Regions from separate parts of the Afipia dichlorophenoxyacetatis genome, predicted to be linked through region 2. Evidence: riboswitches for the same ligand, from Rfam matches in the RefSeq annotation. Region 2 holds a riboswitch; each other region holds the start of a gene.
What was found. Region 2 has a riboswitch for cobalamin ahead of ACZ5C3_RS15995 (DUF1636 family protein). Riboswitches for the same ligand answer to the same signal wherever they lie in the genome.

Region 1: another riboswitch for cobalamin. It lies ahead of ACZ5C3_RS07480 (TonB-dependent receptor plug domain-containing protein); the one in region 2 lies ahead of ACZ5C3_RS15995 (DUF1636 family protein).
Region 3: another riboswitch for cobalamin. It lies ahead of ACZ5C3_RS25370 (TonB-dependent receptor); the one in region 2 lies ahead of ACZ5C3_RS15995 (DUF1636 family protein).
Region 4: another riboswitch for cobalamin. It lies ahead of ACZ5C3_RS02245 (ribonucleoside-diphosphate reductase subunit alpha); the one in region 2 lies ahead of ACZ5C3_RS15995 (DUF1636 family protein).

Annotation. Positions count from the first base shown of each region.
Region 1 is NZ_AP029250.1:1,613,992-1,616,962, forward strand. Features, by position in the region: gene ACZ5C3_RS07480 (TonB-dependent receptor plug domain-containing protein) at 1-1,716, opposite strand, end outside; cobalamin riboswitch at 1,906-2,149, opposite strand; gene ACZ5C3_RS07485 (hypothetical protein) at 2,182-2,652, shown strand.
Region 2 is NZ_AP029250.1:3,390,169-3,393,139, forward strand. Features, by position in the region: gene cobN (cobaltochelatase subunit CobN) at 1-655, opposite strand, end outside; gene cobW (cobalamin biosynthesis protein CobW) at 655-1,704, opposite strand; gene ACZ5C3_RS15995 (DUF1636 family protein) at 1,701-2,075, opposite strand; cobalamin riboswitch at 2,172-2,388, opposite strand; gene cobO (cob(I)yrinic acid a,c-diamide adenosyltransferase) at 2,431-2,971, shown strand, end outside.
Region 3 is NZ_AP029250.1:5,411,322-5,414,292, reverse strand. Features, by position in the region: gene ACZ5C3_RS25375 (hypothetical protein) at 409-780, opposite strand; cobalamin riboswitch at 987-1,187, shown strand; gene ACZ5C3_RS25370 (TonB-dependent receptor) at 1,315-2,971, shown strand, end outside.
Region 4 is NZ_AP029250.1:479,776-482,746, forward strand. Features, by position in the region: gene ACZ5C3_RS02240 (cupin domain-containing protein) at 308-754, shown strand; cobalamin riboswitch at 947-1,177, shown strand; gene ACZ5C3_RS02245 (ribonucleoside-diphosphate reductase subunit alpha) at 1,288-2,971, shown strand, end outside.

The sequences.
Region 1 (2,971 bases), 1.8 Mb from region 2:
CGACAATGTGAGGTCGTCGATCGGGGTCCAGATCGCCGTATAGCTCATTTTATTGCGCGGCCGCCGCACTAGCTCCAGACCGGTCTGGGCGTCAATCGCATCGGTGTAGGTGTGGTCAAAGCGGACCTTGAAGCGGTCGTTGAAGGTGATCGCCGCAAACGTTTCGAAACCGGATGTCTTGGCGGCTCCGATGTTCTGGTTCTTGAAGAACGGGTCGGTCGGATCGGCAATGATCAGATTCGTAATGTTGTTATTGAAGTAGGTCGTTCCGAACCGTACGCGGTCGTTGGCGATCGGTTGCTCGAAGCCGACATCGTAGCCGCGGCTTTCTTCCGGCTTCAGGTTCGGATTGTTGCTGTTGAAGGTGTTGTCATAGAGTTGGGTCAAAGATGGAGCCTTGAAGCCTGTGCCGTAAGTTGCCTTCAGCTTCGTCTCCGTACCCGGTACAATGTAAGCAGGTGCGATGCGATAGGTCGTATGATCGCCGAAGGCATCGTTGTCGTCGATGCGGACGTTGCTCACTACAAAGAAGCGGTCGGCGAATTGCGATTGCAATTCGATATACGCGCCACGGTTCCCATTTTCCTTTGTTGAAACCGTGTTCGAGTCGAAGCGCTCGATCTGGTATTCGCTGCCGACAACGAGCGTTTGACCCGGCATGAAGTTCGCAACGCTGCGCCAGTCATACTGGTTGCGCTCGCCGTTATTGGTCGAGAATTGGGCCGGCAAGAAGGTGGTGAAGTCGAGCCCGTAGGGATCGAAGTTATTACGCCGCTGCACATTGAAATTGGCGCCGAAATAGTTCTTCCAACGGCCGTCGAATGCGGAGACGACAGCTTCACTGCGTGTAAACAGCTGCGTCGAAGCCGTACGGCTTTGCTGATCCGCCGGGAAGGAGAATGTTGGATCCGAGCCCGTGAAGCCGAGAAGAGCTTCGGTGTACCGGCCCGTGAAGTTCAGGGCGAGATTTTCCGAAACATCGACACCGACTTTGGTCGAGAATGTCTTGTTGTCGTAGTTATTGGTGAAGCGCTTCTGGCCGGAGGGCAGCAACTCCAAAGGCGTGACTTGCGCGCCCGCCGTATGGAATTGCTCGACATTGAAGTTGTAACTGACGGGTCCCTGAGAGCCGCTGACGCCGCCGGAACTGTTGATGGTGCCGAAGCTGCCCCCTTCGACCCGCGCTCTGACAGTGGCCGGGCCTTTTCCACTTTTTGTGGTGATCGAGATCACGCCACCGATCGCATCGGAGCCGTACAGGCCGCTTTGCGGGCCGCGCAGAACTTCGATCCGGTCGATGTCACCAGTCAGCAGGTTGCCGAGGTCGAAATTCCCGGTAGGGTTGCTCGGATCGCCGACGTCGATGCCGTCGATGAAAATTTTCGTGTGATTGGAGTTCGTGCCGCGCATGAAGACCGACGTCTGGCCACCAGGACCGCCGTTTTGCACGACGTTGAGGCCGGGCACCGCCTGCAATGCGTCGACAACGGTACGGCGCTGATCGCGCTCGATGTCGGCCGCGGTGATCACTGTGATCGAGCTGGCGATCTGGCTGACTGGTGTCGGTACGGTCGTTGGTGATGTAACAGTGAGCGTCGGAAGCGCGTTTGCGTCCTGCGCAAGGGCAGGGCTCGTTGCCACGGCGCCTGCGACGCACGCGGCGAGCGGAAGTGCAAGCCTTGCCGTGGTGGAAAGATATTTCGAAAGAAGAGTCACGTTGTTGCCCCGTCGATGCCTTGAATCGCGGAGCCGGTGACAACACGCGCAGACACGATAAGGCGCGGCATGCAAACGCTGCCGGATGTCTCGTCGTGACTGAGGACGCGGGCCATTGGCCGAACCTCCGCAACAGTTACGCCAAGTCACCGCTGCGGAACGCCGCTCCTTCGCACGCCCCGTACGAGGGAAGGATGACCGGTACAGGCAGGTCTCCTGGCTCGCGGATCATCGCCGTTGTCCGCCTTCCCAAGCCTCAAGCGAGTGGCCATGGCTCAGTGGCATTGTGGACAACGGCTCACCGCTGACAGTTGCGGGGGCAGCTTCGGAATAGCCGCGAATTGGTGTTTGCGTTATGTTGCGAACAACCGCACGGCGGCACCGAATTCCCTATTCGCCAGCTCACGCTGGCACCTGTGCCGTGGTTGCAATCAAGCTGCCGGAGCCTGCCTTGTCAATGCCACAATGTCCAAGAAACCCAAGGCGTTGGACTTCAGCACAATGAGTTGCAATCCGGTGACATACACAAAGCAGGTGGGATTGTTGCTGCTGGCCGCCGCGCTGGTAGGTTGTACGTGGGCGGGCGGCAATGACGGGCTGTCATACACCGCCGATCGTGGCATCGAGAATCAGCCGTATCCCACCAATTATCGTTCCGAGCTGCTGGCGTTTCTGCGCACCTATCTGAACGATCCGCGTGGCGTAGGCGATGCCGCTATCGCGCAACCGGCCCAGCGCAAGGTGGGCGGACGGCTGCGTTACGTGACCTGCCTGCGCTACAGCATGCGTAAGGCGGATGGCACTTACACGCCTGCGAAGGAGCGCGCGGCGCTCTACATCGATGGCCGGCTCGATCGCATGATCGAGGAGGTCGACGATATTTGCGCGGGGTCGACCTACGCCGCATTTCCGGAGATGGAAAAGCTGACTCCCTGACCTAGTGTCCCGATTCCAAAGTTCGCTGCACCGCGCGGCGAGTTCCGGAGCGAACTTTGGATTTCGAAAGGACACTAGCAGTTTACGATTCTAGTGTGGTGGTTCAGAAGTTCGCCGGAAGGACTCGCAGGGAATATCGGGCGAACTTCTGAACCACCACACTAGTGGTTACGGCGCGCCAGGTGGAACCGGCTGCCGCCACCGGCTGTTACAATTCATGCCGGAATTCACTTTGCTGTTGATCGAACGATTGGCTGTTAGGCGATGGGCCTCGTGCGTCTTGCGGTTGTGATGTTTGCCTGCGAGATTCGCGGTCTCC
Region 2 (2,971 bases):
TCAGCGCGTCAACCGGATTTGTGTCGGCAGCGGCGAGATAGGAACGATAGAACGTGACGAGCGCGCGCGGCCGCCCATCGGATGTCGGCGCCGCCACAACGCCACGAACGGGGTCGTAGAAACCGATCTCGGGAATATCCTGGTCCCCGACCACAGGTCCCGCATAAAGTCCCGACGCCAGCGCAAGCTGTGCGATCGCCGCCTGCGCCGCCACGGGGCCGCCCTTGTCGCAGAGCGCCTTGAGCCGCCTCAGTGTTGACACCGGCAGAGTCGAGAATGCATCCAGTCGCACATCGTCGCGGCCATCTGCCGGCAGCACGGCCAACGCAATGTCGCGTGTCTTCGCCAGTTGATGCAGAGCTGCGAGCCCATACGGCCAATAGGACTCCCCGCCAATCAACCGCACAAGAATGCCGCGCGCATGCGACAACGTTCGCTCGATATAGGTATCGACCGACAGCGGGTGACGCAGCTCAGCCAGATTTGCGAGCCTCAGCGACGGCAGGCTGGCCTGCCCGCGTCGCCAGCCCGACGCGAATGCCGCAAGATCACTGTCGGAAAACGAGAGTACCACGAGATCGGCCGGATCCTGGCCGATGTCTCTTGGCGTCGCGGTCTCCTCAAGCCCGCGGCTCTCGCGAAAGACGACGTGCATCAGATGCCGGATCCCTCAAGACCAAGTCCTACCTTGATTGCAGCTTCGTCGATATCGCCGTGCTCGCCGATCACAACCAGTTTCGACTGCCGCGGACGCGCACCCCAGGGCTGATCGAACTGATGGCGCACCCGCTCTCCGACCGATTGCAGCAGCAAACGCATCGGCTTGCCTTCAACGGCGAGGTAGCCCTTGGCGCGCAGCACGTTCTGTTCGCGCGCCAGCCGCTGGATCGATGCGACCAGCGCGTCGATGTCGGCGACCTCCGGGAGATCGATGACGACGGACGCGAAGTCATTGTGCTCGTGCTCATCCTCGCCGTCATGATGCGAAGGGCGCGCGGCAAGATCGTCCTCTGCGGCTGCTTCGAGGCCGAGGATCACGCGCAGGTCAACGGCACCGTCGACGACCGGCAGCATCGGGACGCGGCGCGGCATCTCGGCTTCGATCGCTGCCTTCGCCGCTTCAAGCCCTGCCGAGCCTGCCAGATCGGCCTTGGTGAGCAGCACGATATCGGCGCAAGCGATCTGGTCTTCAAACACTTCCGAGAGCGGCGTTTCGTGATCAAGATTGTCGTCGGCTGCGCGCTGCGCTTCCACAGCGACCGGATCCGGCGCAAAGCGGCCCGCCGCCACCGCTTCCGCATCAGCAAGCGCAATCACGCCGTCGACAGTGATCCGTGACCGGATTTCCGGCCAGTCGAACGCCTTGAGCAGCGGCTTCGGCAGCGCCAAGCCCGACGTCTCAATCAGGATATGATCGGGCCTCACGGGGCGCGCGAGCAATTGCTCCATCGCCGGAATGAAATCATCGGCAACCGTGCAGCAGATGCAGCCATTCGCAAGTTCGACGATGTTTTCTTCCGGGCAATTGGCATCAGCGCAGGATTTCAAAATCTCGCCATCGACGCCCTCGCTGCCGAACTCATTGACGAGCACTGCGAGCTTCTTGCCGTTGGCATTGGTGATCAAATGGCGGATCAGCGTGGTCTTGCCCGAGCCGAGAAAGCCGGTGACGACGGTGACAGGGACTTTTGCGAGCGAATTCATTCGGCGGCCTCCGGCACAGGCGCAATGGGGGGAATACGAGCGAGCGATTGTTTGCGGAAAATTTCCGGGCGGCTGCGCCACGGCACGAGGCCGTCGGGCGCGGCTGCATAGGCCGATGCGCCGGCGATCACATCGCGCGCATTGGCATCCGACAGGCGGCCATAGACGTAAGACCAACGCCCTGGTGCGCTAAGCGCAACCGAGCAACCCTGGCTGCACGCGGACAGGCATTCGACCGGAACCACGCTCACGCCTTCGGGTACACCGGCGTCGAGGATCGCTGCATGCAGGCGCTTGCCGGGCGAGATCTCGCCCTCGCCGACCGTCTGGCCGGCCCGGCAGGTAATACAGACGTGAAGTATGACGGTCATCGCCCCTTCCAAGGATAGACAGCGGGAGGGCGATGAGGAGCGCGAATCCACCCGAAGGAAGGCTCGCTTCCCCGTCGCGGAACACCCCGTCCGCCGGTCTCAAACGTTGCGTTGGCAGGTCTCCCGGCTTGCGGAGCAGGATTTTATCCTTCGATCCCCACCTTCCCACCCCCGTTTGGGGCAGTGGCTTTGGGCATCTCTCCGGTCACGGTCGCGGGGGCGGCTGTTTTCGAACCCAAATCTTCCGATTTGAGCCCTATCGCATTCCCTCTTCGCCTGTCGTAGGACAGGAACCAACGCAGGTGCACCATTTGCCGATGCCCGCAACTTGTCAAGCCGAAGGACCACCTCAGATATGTCTGAACAAGATGCCGCTGCGAACGAGGACGCCGCCTCCAAAACCGCTGTCGATACCCGCCACGCCGAGAAAATGGCGAAGATCAAGGTTGCCCGCGACAAGATCATGGCAACCAAGAGTGGCGAGAAAGGACTGATCATCGTTCATACCGGCGCGGGAAAGGGAAAATCATCCTCCGCCTTCGGAATGATCGTGCGCTGTGTCGCGCATGGCTTTCCCTGCGCGGTGGTGCAGTTCATCAAGGGAGCCTGGGACACAGGCGAGCGCCGCCTGCTCACCGGCCATTTCAGCGATCTCTGCCAGTTTCATGCGATGGGCGAAGGCTTCACCTGGGAAACGCAGGACCGCGAACGCGATATCGCCGCAGCAAGAGCGGGCTGGGAGAAAGCGAAGCAACTGATCCTCGATCCAAACTTACGCATGGTCGTGCTTGATGAGATCAACATCGCTCTCCGCTACGACTATCTCGAGATTTCCGAAGTCGTCGACTTCCTGAAAACCTCGAAGCCACCGATGACGCATGTCGTTCTCACCGGGC
Region 3 (2,971 bases), 2.0 Mb from region 2:
GTACCTCTTACGGTGGTGGATTTGGAAGCATAGGCGAGCGCAAGATGTCGCTGCCGTTAACAACGTGCTCTTGATAGGGGACGAAGGCTGTCAACAGTTTCGGGCTTGGGGCAGTGTTGGCTCTTAGGCGACCTCGCGTTAGTTGAAGCCGAGGTTGGCTATTGAGAGCAAAGCAGACCGAGAAGAGCGTAAGCGTTTATAAGGAAATGACGATTGGAGTAATTCTGTAGGGGCGTCTGCTCTGGGTCCCCGCAACCAGATAAGCTGATGATTTTGTCAGTCTTATTGAAAAGCCGCCCGTCGGGGGCGGCTTTTTTCTTGAGCGGTACAATGCGCGACTAGTTGCTCTTCCGGAACGCTGTCAGCGCAGCGAACGCTGCATCAAGGGAACAACATCCGCGTCGGGCTTTACCGAGGTTTGGGCGTGGGTGAAACGACCGGAGAGGATGGGGCGGTCGCGGACGTAGCCTGGCCTTTGCATTCCCATTCAGACAAGAGAACATAGACGTTTCGGCTTACGACGCCGCGGCGTGTACCGATCAAATCGCCAAATGCGTAGACGCCGGTCGAGTTGGACACTGTCTTTTTTACGGCAAGCGACCAGGCTGTCCCGATGACATTGTCACCCTGCCAATCCGGATGAATGTCGTTCGGCGAGGGCTTACTCAGTATGCGTGCGGTATTGTCCTTCGGAGAGCAGTAGGCCGGTGCTGCATCTACGGGAGCTCCGCTCATGCACGTCATAGCAAAGCCGGCAATGCAGGTCAGAAAGACTCTCATCGGGTAATCCCACCAATGCTGATCGCCGCTTGAACGTATTGAAAAGCTGCCCGTTGGGGCGGCTTTTCTTTCAACAAAGCAGCGTACGATTAGTTGCTCTTCCCGAAAGCAGGTTCATCCGGTGTTGAGAACCGCTTTTGTCGTTTCCGCCGACGAAATCTCCAATCATGATTGGTAGAGGAGTACTTGACTCACCGCCGAGCCCAATTCACTGTGGCCGTGGTAGTGCCCGTGAGGGCTATTAAGGGAATTCGGTGCGTCCTCTCTGGACAATGCCGGAGCTGCCCCCGCAACTGTAAGCGGCGAGCCGACGACCATTTAATACCACTGGGATTGGATAATCCTGGGAAGGTGGTCAGAGGCCGCGACCCGCGAGCCAGGAGACCTGCTACCAGCCGTGGTCATGCGCGAATGCGTCGGGCGGGGTGCTCCGAGGTATTGGTTACTCCGTTGGTGTCTGCCGCATTGGGGCGAAAGGCAGAAGGCCGCGGGAAACGTGCGTGACGGTCCAATTGTTCCCCGTCGGGCACAACCGTGTTCAATTCCCAGCTATCTTTTGCGCAGCTCTTTCGCTGCGCGCATTCGCACAAACTGACCTCATCCAGACAGCGTTGGCATATCAGTCCGGCGCTGCCGCTCGGAGTCCTGCTGGCTTCTACGTTAGGGCCGGCATCAGCGCAAAGCCCGCAGGCCATTGGGCCGATTGAGGTCCAAGCACCAACGCTGCCGAATACCGCAACGCGTCCCGGCAAGAAGACAGACGCTGCGGCGAAGAGGTCCAAGCGCGCGGCGCCGCAGGCCGATACGCGAGCAGTTGCTAATCCGGAAAGCTCGCCAACGCCGCTCAATTCCAATGCCGTCGCAGCGAGCGCAAGCCGGCTTGGATTGACGGTGCATGACACTCCCGCGAGCGTGGATGTCGTGAGCCGGCAACAGATGCAGGAACAGGGCTATCGCACGACAACCGAGGCCGCTCAAGGTGCGGTCGGTGTTCTGTCGGGTGACGCAGCCGGTGCGCCCGGCGGCTTCTCCATGCGTGGTTTTTCCTATGGCGAGATAACGGTTCTTTACAACGGAATTTGGATCGGCCCGCAGAGCATCACTTCTCGCGTGATGGACACAGCCAGTCTCGATCAAGTCGAATTCCTCAGAGGGCCGTCCTCGATCATGTCAGGGCTCGCCGCGATCGGCGGAGCCGTAAACTATGTGAGCAACCAGCCAACCTCGGGGCCGATCAAAAGCCAGCTTGATGGCTCGATCGACTCGCTCGGTACCTATCGAACGCATTACGGCTCTGGCGGTAGTACGACCGTGCCGGGGCTTGACTATCGCTTCGACGTCAGTTCGTCGAAGATCAACAGCTTCGTCCAAGGCGACTATCAGCAGCTCAACAATGTTTCTGGCCAGCTGAATTATCAGGTGAACGATTCATTCAAGGTCTTTGGTGCTGTTGAGTACCGCCGCGATGACGGTCATGCCTATTGGGGAACACCGCTGACGACGACGGCTTTTTCGGGGGCGTATTCAACCCACGGAGTCGTAGCAGGATCAGCGATCAATACGTTCGACGGAACGGTCCTTGGTCCCGTCACCATCGACAAGCGTACGACAACGACGAATTACAATGTGGCCGATAATTCCGTTGGAGCGCACGAGGTTTTCGTGCGCGGCGGCTTCGAATGGAATATCACCGACAACGTCACCATCAAGAATCAGGCCTACGAATACAGCGCCAAGCGCTACTGGTATGACAGCGAGACCTACGCCTTCAATACCACGAACTCGGTGATTGACCGTGATCGCTTCTTTGTAACGCACAAGCAGCAGGTCATCGGCGACAATACCGATCTCGTTTGGAACACATCGTTCTTCGGTATGGAGAACCGGCTCGCAACCCAGCTCTCGGTCAGCCGCAACGACATCCAATTCGCGCAGGAAGGAAATCCGGACACCTACCCGGCCGACTCGGTGACGGTGCTCAATCCCGATCCGGGCCTCTATGGCGTGCCCCAACCCAACATCCGAAATAGCCGTCTCGACGATGCCGCGATCTCGATCGAAGATCGGCTTAAACTCACGCCAATGCTCGCATTGATCGGCGGCATTCGTGTGGAAGACCTGACGTTGTCGCGCAACGGCATCAACTTCGATGGCACTGTCCCTGCGGGCCAGCCATTCACCAAAACCTGGA
Region 4 (2,971 bases), 2.9 Mb from region 2:
CGTGCAAATGCCTGCTCGCTAGCCAAACACCTTGCGTGTTCTCGGTGCGCAGCGAGCGACTTCTGGGATGCCAGAGGCTTTTCGACGCATCAATTTTCAATCGCGCCGTGTCGCATTGGGAATCTCATACGGGATTCAGCGACATCCACCGCTGCGCAAAACTTCCGCACACGTCGTCCATTGTCGAAGCCCGCAATGGCGCGGAATTCGCATGATCGATAGCAGAAGCAAACGAGTCGACGATGAGGTCGCTCACTGCGGCCTCGCCGGATATCGCTTTGCCTGAAAGGACAGCGTGGAGGTTGCAATGAACAAGCACGATCCGGTGATGAAGTTCTCGCACGTCAAGCCCGAAGACACGGAGTTCAAGGGCGGAGGCCTGCGCGATTTCTTTCTCTATCGCGATCTTGGAATCGCGGACGCAACGGGCGGCCAGGTGATTGCTCATCTCGTGAAAGCGAACATGCCGCCGACGGATGGCACCGGCTGGCATCGCCATGATTGCGATTTCCAGATCGTCATCATGACCAAGGGCTGGGCGAAGTTCATGTATGAAGACAAGCCGACCTTGGTGAAGGCAGGCGATGTCGTGCATCAGCGGCCGGGCATCACGCACTACCTGTTCGATTATTCACCGGACATGGAATATCTGGAGATTGTCAGCCCCGCCGACTTCAAGACGGTGGATATGCCTGCCCCGACCGACACCGTGCCGCCGGTGACGCCATGGCCGGCGGATGCAAAGCCGGACTGACTGTTCACTCGTGCAATCAGCGGCTGCGGCGGCAAGTCTGCTTGCTTATTCAGGCTCCCGGAGATCTCGCCTCCGGGCGGCGTGCGACGCCCAATTGACGTTTCGTTAACGTCTTGGGCAGCCATCCCCGCTGTCCACCGCTCTCCACCGAGAAAATCTGCAACAAGCCATTGACGCGAATCGCGATCTCATACCACATGTAGTCGTCATGGTTCTTCTGGGCACCAACACCCAGAAGCTAAGAGGGAAGCCGGTGCGCTGTCGGATCTTTACGATCTGCAGCAATGCCGGAGCTGCCCCCGCAACTGTAACGGCGAGCATCAGCTCTTATAGTCCACTGGACGACCCATCGGGGTGTATCCGGGAAGGCAGAGCGACGCGACGACCCGGAGCCAGGAGACCTGCCGTGACACCAGAAAACGTCCTCGGGCGGGGTGTCCCGGTGGTCGCCGCTGACGGCTGACATTCGGTCAGCCGCTTTCATGCAGCGTCCCCTCGGCCCAAGCCCCCTAATCCAAGAAGGGGTTTGCCGAATGTCTTTGTCAGTTGAGATTTCCAGTAACGGTCGTCAGGCGCCAGCCATAGCAGCGCGCGCACCGGAGGCGCCGTTTTCCGCGCCGGCGTTTCACGTCATCCGCCGCAATGGCAGCGTGAGCGGATTCGATGCCAGCAAGATCCAGATCGCGGTGACGCGTGCGTTCCTGGCTGTTGAAGGGCAGGCTGCTGCCGCGTCGCGGCGTGTGCACGAAACCGTCGAAGAGATCACCGCGCAGGTGGTGACGGCGCTGACGCGTCGCGTCGATGCCCAGCGCGCCCTGCATATCGAAGATATTCAGGACCAGGTCGAACTGTCGCTGATGCGCGGCGGTCATCACAAGGTGGCGCGTGCTTACGTGCTCTATCGCGAAGAACGCGCCAAGGCGCGTCGTGAATCCGACCCGGAAATCGCCGTATCTGCCGCGCCCACGTTGAATGTGCGCGGCGCTGATGGTGTGCTGCGTCCGCTTGACGAAGAGCGGCTGCGGCGCGTGATTGCGGAAGCGTGTGAAGGCCTTGATGGCGTCTCGGTCGAGCCGGTTCTGGCTGAGGCCCGACGCAATCTCTATGACGGCATGACGCTCGATGAGTTATCGCAGGCACAAGTCATGGCGGCCCGCACGCTGGTCGAGCAGGAGCCGAATTATTCCTACGTCAGCGCGCGCCTATTGCTCGATTCGTTGCGCCGCGAGGCGGTCTCCTTCGTCGAGAAGCGCGAACAGCTTCCCAGCCAGTCGGACATGACGTCGCAATATGCCGATTACTTCCAGACTTACGTGGGCACCGGCATCGTGCACGAACTGCTCGATCCCGAATTGCGCCGTTTCGATCTGGCGCGGCTTGCGGCGGCGCTGAAGCCTGAGCGTGATCTGCAATTCCAGTTCCTCGGCCTGCAGACCCTGTACGATCGCTACTTCCTGCATGTGCGCGGCACACGCATCGAGTTGCCGCAGGCGTTCTTCATGCGTGTGGCGATGGGCCTTGCGCTCCGCGAGATCGATCGTGAAGCGCGCGCCATCGAGTTTTATGATCTTCTGTCGTCGTTCGATTTCATGGCCTCGACCCCGACGCTGTTCAATGCCGGCACGCTGCGGCCGCAATTGTCGTCCTGCTTCCTGACCAGCGTACCGGACGATCTCGACGGCATCTTCAAGTCGATCAAAGATAACGCGCTGCTCGCCAAGTATTCCGGCGGTCTTGGCAATGACTGGACCCGCGTGCGAGGCCTTGGTGCGCATATCAAGGGCACCAATGGCGAATCACAGGGCGTGGTGCCTTTCCTGAAGGTGGCGAACGACACGGCGATCGCCGTCAATCAGGGCGGAAAACGGAAGGGCGCGGTCTGCGCCTATCTCGAAACCTGGCACATCGATGTCGAGGAGTTCCTCGACCTGCGCAAGAACACCGGCGACGATCGCCGCCGCACCCATGACATGAATACTGCCAACTGGGTGCCGGACCTATTCATGCAGCGCGTCGAAGCCGATGGCACGTGGACGCTGTTCTCGCCGGACGAGACGCCGGATTTGCACGATCTTTACGGCAAGCCGTTCGCGAAGGCCTATGAAGCGTATGAGGCCAAGGCTGAGCGTGGCGAGATGCGGGTGTTCAAGCAGGTGCGTGCGGTCGATCTATGGCGGCGCATGTTGACCATGCTGTTCGAAACCGGACACCCATGGA